Regions from separate parts of the Actinoplanes sp. L3-i22 genome, predicted to be linked through region 1. Evidence: riboswitches for the same ligand, from Rfam matches in the RefSeq annotation. Region 1 holds a riboswitch; the other holds the start of a gene.
What was found. Region 1 has a riboswitch for cyclic di-AMP ahead of L3i22_RS14410 (C40 family peptidase). Riboswitches for the same ligand answer to the same signal wherever they lie in the genome.
Positions count from the first base shown of each region.

Region 2: it holds a riboswitch for cyclic di-AMP, as region 1 does, so the genes downstream of both, L3i22_RS02615 (transglycosylase family protein) here and L3i22_RS14410 (C40 family peptidase) in region 1, are expected to answer to the same signal.

Region 1 is NZ_AP024745.1:3,252,566-3,255,957, reverse strand. It holds gene L3i22_RS14410 (C40 family peptidase) at 198-1,178, opposite strand; cyclic di-AMP (ydaO/yuaA leader) riboswitch at 1,195-1,330, opposite strand; gene L3i22_RS14405 (M56 family metallopeptidase) at 1,444-2,361, opposite strand; gene L3i22_RS14400 (BlaI/MecI/CopY family transcriptional regulator) at 2,358-2,708, opposite strand; gene L3i22_RS14395 (cytochrome ubiquinol oxidase subunit I) at 2,785-3,392, shown strand, end outside.
Region 2 is NZ_AP024745.1:564,444-567,835, reverse strand. It holds gene L3i22_RS02625 (PP2C family protein-serine/threonine phosphatase) at 1-618, opposite strand, end outside; gene L3i22_RS02620 (STAS domain-containing protein) at 615-1,400, opposite strand; cyclic di-AMP (ydaO/yuaA leader) riboswitch at 1,873-2,056, shown strand; gene L3i22_RS02615 (transglycosylase family protein) at 2,058-2,669, shown strand; gene L3i22_RS02610 (nuclear transport factor 2 family protein) at 2,677-3,036, opposite strand; gene L3i22_RS02605 (LysR family transcriptional regulator) at 3,107-3,392, shown strand, end outside.

The sequences.
Region 1 (3,392 bases):
GGGAGGGACGACCGATGGGCAGGACGCCGGACCACACGATCAGGGAGCGCCGAGGCTCCGACGGCGGCGAGCGGGTGCGGGCCGAGGCGAGACGGCGGGCGTGCTCCACGCCGTACGGGAAAGGGGGTCGAAAGAATTGGGGTCGAAAAAGGCCGCCCCCGGCGAACCGGAAGCGGCCCTCTCGCCGTGAGTGCGGTCTAGCCCGGCCGGCGATAGCCGGCGATGGGACCGCGGTCGATCGTCGCCATCCGGACGAAGTCGCCCGTGTGCGGCGCGTGCACCACCATGCCACCACCGATGTAGATGGACACATGGTGCACGTCGGAGTAGTAGAAGACCAGGTCACCCGGCCTCAACTCGCTCCGGCTCACCGACTTCCCGGACGCCCACTGATCCTTCGTGTAGTGCTCGAGATGCACTCCGACAGCCGCCCACGCCGCTTTCGTCAGGCCGGAGCAGTCGTAACTGTTCGGGCCCTCGGAACCGAAGACATAGGGCTTCCCGACCAGGTCACACGCACGCTGAGCGGCACGGCCACCCTTGTCGTTCGTGTATTCGACCGGGCACGGGCCCGTCTTGTACGGCCCGTCGCTGGCTCCGGCCGCGCCGTATGCCTTGAGCCGCAGCTTCTGCAGGGAGGTGATCTCCTTCTCGATCGCCGACTTCTTCTGTTTGAGGTCGGTGTCCCGGGTGGAGATCTCGGTCGCCAGAGCGTCGACCTTCGCCTTGTCGGCGGCGTACTTGTCGCGGAGCTTGACGACGTCGCCGATCGATGCCTGGCGGTTGGCGGCCAGCTGCTCGAGAAGCGAGAGCTTCTCGGTCAGGTTGCTCGCGCTGCCGCCCAGGATCGCGCCGATGGCGGTCGGCGGACCCTGCATGTACGCGTCCGCGGCCATGCCGCGCACCTCACCAAGAGCCGCGTCGACCTGTTTCTGCAGCGGGGCGAGCGTCGTGTTCAGCTGCTTCTGCTGCTTCTGCAGCTTGAGCAGCTTCCCGTGCACGTCGTTGTAATCCTCGATGACGGGCTCGAGCTCGTTCCACTGCTTGTCGATCTGGGCTTCGACGCTGGACGGCGAAGGCGTGGCGTAGGCAACGACAGGTCCGGTGAGAACGATTCCGGCAGCGGTGACGGCGCAGAGCAGTCCACGCAGCACACCTCGCGCGCCTATCCGTTTCACGTAGGTGCGTTGTCCTTTCTTCCTGCTCGGCCGCCGACCGGGTTAGCTGACGGGTTCGGGCGGGAAGCGCGCCCGGCCACGATCGCTCGTGGCTGCACCCCGGGGAACCTGGGTCCCCGGCTCGCCTCGCGGCGATTAGGCGGTGGTTCGGCAGATCGGCCGGTTGGACGATGGGGGGCTGTCGAACCGGGGACCACCGTACTCGGATCATGCGGGCAAATGAAGCTTGCGTCCGCGAGGAAACTACCCGCACAGTCACCGGTACTCACAGTGAGCGAAACGGCCACGCATCCAGGGCTTGAGCTAGCCACGGCACGATCAGAATCACGGTGGGTAACACCAGCAGACCGATCGCGGCGACCCCGGCGACCACCGACAAACCGGTCGAACGGGGCGCCGGCCCGCCGAGCCGATCAAGTCGCCGGCGGCGGGATTCACCCGCCGGGTCGGCGGGCGCCTCCTCCGCCAGAGGGACGGCGTCGGCCAGCCGGGCCAGCGCGGCCCGCAGCGGGACCGGGCCCGTCCGGCGCCTCGCGGCGTCGTCCGACACCATCTCCAGCAACAGATGTACGGCGTCGAGCGGCGCCCGTGACCGCAGCGGCCGGGGCACCGCCTGATAGAACGCGGTGAACGACTCCATCACCAGCTCGTGCCGGTGCCGCAGGTGCGCCTGCTCGTGCGCGAGCACCGCGTCCACCTGCTCCCGGTCCAGGATCCGCAGCACCGCGTCACTGAGCACGACGCGCGGCTCCCGGCCGGGCACGCAGTAGGCCAGCGGCAGCGTCCCGTCCAGCACCCGGACCTCGGCCCCGCCCAGCTCCTGATGCCGTTCGGCGCGATCGAGCAGGTCGGCGAGCATCCGGTGCCGCTCGCGCCGGGCCCGGGCCCGCACCGACACCTTGATCAGCGAGATCAGCAGCCGGATCACGATGGTCGCGGCGACCGCCAGGGAGAACACCAGCGACGCGACCACCCACGGGTGATCCGCGCCGGCCGCCCGGGTCAGCTCCTCGGGGGCGGCCAGCACCACGCCGAGCGCGCAGAGCACCGCGGTGAGGGTGAGGGCCTGCCAGAGCAGCACGGCCGCGACCGGGGCACGGTCCACCCAGCGAGCGCCGGCCAGGATGCCCGGGGCGACCAGCGAAAGGGTCAGCCCGAGGGCTCCGAGAAGAAGAGCGGTCACGTCTCTTTCGGTGGGGAGTCCAGGGCGGCTTGGATCGCGCCGGGGGGCAGCTGACCGAGGAAGTATGCCAGCGCGGCGTCCTGATCGGGAGTGCCGTTGAGCGCGTCGAACATCAGGGCGGCGGTCATCTCCTCGCGGGACTGCGCGGGGGCGTACCGATAGGCGCGGTCCTCCATGGTTCGCACGACCAGTTTCTTCTTCGCGAGACGGTCGAGCACGGTCATCACCGTGGTGTATGCCAGATCACGGTCGGCGAGGATGCCGAGATAGACCTGCCGGACCGTCAAAGGGACATGCGAAGCCCACAACTGGTCCATGACCTCACGTTCGAGACCGCCAAGTGCCATGTGACCCATCCTACTAGGGCCAGTCGTACTACGTCTCGTAGTATCTACTACGAAGAGTCGTAGAGGGGGACACCCGGTGGACGTGCTCGACCTGACCCGGCTGCAGTTCGCGGTCGTGACGATCTATCACTACCTGTTCGTGCCGCTGTCGATCAGCCTGTCGGCGGCCGCGGCCGGCCTGCACCTGACCTGGATGCGCACCGGCTCGGAGAAGTTCCTGCACCTGACGAAGTTCGTCGGCAAGCTGCTGATCGTCACGTTCGCGGTCGGCGTGGTCACCGGCCTCGTGCAGGAGTTCCAGTTCGGGCTCGGCTGGAGCGCGTTCGCCAAGTTCTACGGCGACGTGTTCGGCCCGACCCTGGCGATCGAGGGGATGCTCGCGTTCTTCCTGGAGGCGACGTTCCTCGCGCTGTGGTACTTCGGGTGGGGACGTCTGCCCCGGAGGGTGCACGCGGCCACGATCGTGGTCGTCGCGGTCGGGACGCTGCTGTCGGCGTACATCATCCTGGCCGCCAATTCCTTCATGCAGAACCCGGTGGCCTACGCACTGGACCCGGCGACCGGCCGGGCCCATCTGACCAGCTTCGGGGAGCTGCTCACCAACGAGGTGGTGCTCGCGGCGTTCCCGCACACGATGGCCGGGGCGGCGATGGCCGGCGGCGGTCTGCTGCTCGCGATCGGCGT
Region 2 (3,392 bases), 2.7 Mb from region 1:
GGGCAGCAGCGCCGTGCGCAGAGTCTCGGCGACCTCGGCCTGCTCGCGGTAGAGCACGGCCGCCGTCACCGCGCGATTGACCGCGGTCCCGAACTCGGCCGCGACCGATCGGCCGGCCTCGGTGAAGGTCGCCTGATCGGGGTCGCGCAACAGCAGCAGCGCGCCCCGGCCCTGGTAGGAGTACGTCACCCGGACGATCACGCCGTGACCCTGGTGCTCGGCGCCGTCGGGCAGGGCCCATCGGCCGGGCGGGATGGGCCGGACCCGGGCGCCGCCGGAGTCGGTGAGGGTTGCCTGGATCCAGCCGGGCAGGTCGGCCTGAGCGACCGTGTTGTCCTGATCCGGTTTCGGGGCCGGCGCGCTCTCCTGACCTGCCGCCCACCACCGCGCCTCCTGCCGGTCGACGGCGAGGACGAGCACCGCCACCCGGGCCAGCTCGGGGAGGGCGAGGCGGACGGCGGCAGCGGCGGTGCGGTCGAGGTTCAGTGACCGGCCCAGCGTCCGGTACGCCGCGATGAGCAGATCCCGTCCCCGGTCGGGGCAGGCCGCACCGCCGGCCTCGACGGGCGCGTCGTCGTCGTGCTGGTTGCCGTTCATGGCGGTGTGCCGGACGGTCACCCGGTCGCGACCGCGAAGGTCAGCTGAACCCTGGTGCCGCCGGGGCCGGTGTCGATGTCGACCCGCTGGCAGATCTGGCCCACCAGCCACAGGCCGTAGAGGCCGATGTGGCCGGGGCGCGGGCGGGGGCGTTCGCCGCGGTAGCGGCGGGGAATGCCGCGGCCGCTGTCGCTGATGCTGAGGAACAGCAGGTTGCCGCGTCCGGCAGCGGTGATGTGGCCCGAGCCGCCGCCGTAACGTACCGCGTTGGTCATGATCTCGGTTGCCGCGAGCAGCAGGTTGTAGCGCTCCTGCCCGGACATCGCCAGGCCGTCGGCGTAGCCGGACAGCTGCCGCCGGATGTGTCCCATGTTGTCGCCGCCGAACGCCTCGTCGAGGACCTCGGCGAGCGGCGCGGCGCGCCCGCCCGAGGTGGCGAACTCCGGCGGGGCCGGGCCGCCGGTGCGTGAAAGGCGGGCGTCGTCCGGCGGGCGCAGGCCGAGGAACACGGTCAGGCCGGCCAGATGGAGGTGTCTCAGCACCTCGGGGGGAGTGCCGGCCACGTGGAACGTCTTGGCCGCGCGCCGCGCGCACCGGCGCACGAGCAGCAGCAGAGCGACTCCGGAGGAGTCCATTGAGGTGACTTCGGTCAGGTCGACGGCCACGTGCGTGCTCGGCTCGGCCTTCAACGCCTGTTCCAGATGCGTCAGCACGTCGGCGTGGCGCACCAGGACCAGTGATCCTGCGAGTACCAGACGAACCGTGCCCTCCGCGGTGACTACGACGTACGCGGGATGCTCCATGTGACGACCTTTGGTTGGTCGGTCTCTGGCTCGTCGGCTCAGGTCGGCTGGATGCCGCCCATCGTTCTCCGGGACGCGGCAGCCGACAAGGGACGACACCCATCAGAGCCCAATTCATGCACAATCCGCGCGAACTGCGCGTCCTCGTGGCCCGCGCACCCGGGTCGCGCCCACATCAGACAACAAAGCGGTGATGAGCCGTCATGCGGAGGATGACCGGTTCGGCGAGACGGGGCCCAGGCACGCCGAACCGCGCACCCACTCTTGCGTGTCCGGTCACAAACGGCGTTCCCCCGCACGGTTGACCACGTAGGTGGCAACCGGCGCCGCCACTGAAGAACTCGGGTTGTTATTCACACAAAGGAAGATCAAAGCGGCTAATTTGTGAGAACAAAGTCACCAGCCCCGCTTCCGGGCGTGGTCAGTCCGGAGAGGTGGTGGCTACCGTCGGCAGTCCGCAATTGCGGACACCGTGGCCGGAACGCCGAGTCCTGCCTGCTGGTCACGGTCAACAACACACAGGCATGGAGCGGGGGACCCACAAGTTCTCCGGCGCGCTCACGTTGAGCGCGCCTCGGGGTGAAGCCGCCTGACGGCGGCCGGGCTCCTCGGCCCGAACCCGACAGCTCACCTCGCAGGCGTGGAGGGAAAAACTTCATGCTTCACCTGAACAAGCGGGTTCGTCGTGCGGTCTCCCGGCGAGCCCAGTCTCCGCGCGCCCTGAAACGCGCGCTCGGCATCATGGTCGCCGGTCTCGCCGGTGCGGTCGGCATGCTGGCGGTCGAAGCCACACCCGCCAGCGCCGCCCCGGACGTGAACTGGGACGCCGTGGCCCGGTGCGAGTCCGGCGGCAACTGGCGGATCAACACCGGCAACGGCTATTACGGCGGGTTGCAGTTCAGCCGGTCCACGTGGCGTGCGCACGGGGGCGGGAAGTACGGCTCGACCGCCAACGTGGCCTCCAAGAGCGAGCAGATCACGGTCGCCGAACGGGTCCTGCGGAACCAGGGCATCGGTGCCTGGCCCACCTGCGGGCGTCGCGGGCTCACCAAGGCGCGGACCACCGCCGCGGTGAACCCCTACCGCCTGGCCTCCTACGACTCGCCGCTGAGGACGACCGGCACCTACGTCGTGAAGCGCGGCGACACCCTTTCCGCCATCGCCACGCGCTACCGCGTCAAGGGCGGCTGGAAGGCCCTTTACCGCGCCAACGCGAGCCGCCTGGGCAGCCCGAACCGGCTGACGGTCGGCCAGCGCCTGGCCTTGTAGGAGCAGCTCAGGGCCGGGCGAACTCCGGCTGATCGAGCACCCGCAGCCAGGTTCCGTCCGGCTGCCGGCGGACCACCTGCGCCCTCGCCCCGGCCCCGTCTCTCGGCGGCGTCGCGGTGAGGGCCAGGTCGCCGCTGATCAGCGTGGGCAGCGGCGGCTCGGGCTCGAAGCGGGGCATCCTCGGCAGCAGCTCGGCCCAGAGCTGCTGGATCGCCGCGCGCCCGACGGTCTGGCTGCCGGGCGGGTAGGCCATCACGGCGTCCTCCTCGTACAGCAGGGCGAGGCCCTCGGCATCCTTCGCGTTGGCGCGCTCGACGAAGAGGCGGGTCAGGTCTTCGGGCTGCTGTGCCTTCTCGCGTTCGCTCATGACTTCACCCTGCCCCTACCCGATCCACAAGTCCAACAGATGGTTCTTCTGGCTACTACAATTTCTACTCATGGATCTGCGGCAGCTGGAGTACTTCGTCGCGGTCGCCGAGACCGGCAGCTTCACCCGCGCCGCGGAGCGGGTGCACATCACCCAGTCCGGGGTGAGTGCGCAGGTCAAGGCGCTGGAGCACGAGCTCGGCGCGGAGCTTTTCGACCGCAGCGGCCGGACCGCGCGGCTCACCGACGCCGGTGCGGTCGCGCTGCGCCACGCCCGGGCCGCCCTCGACTCGACGCTCGACCTGCGGGACGCGATCGACGACGTCAAGGGGCTGATCCGGGGCCGGCTGACGATCG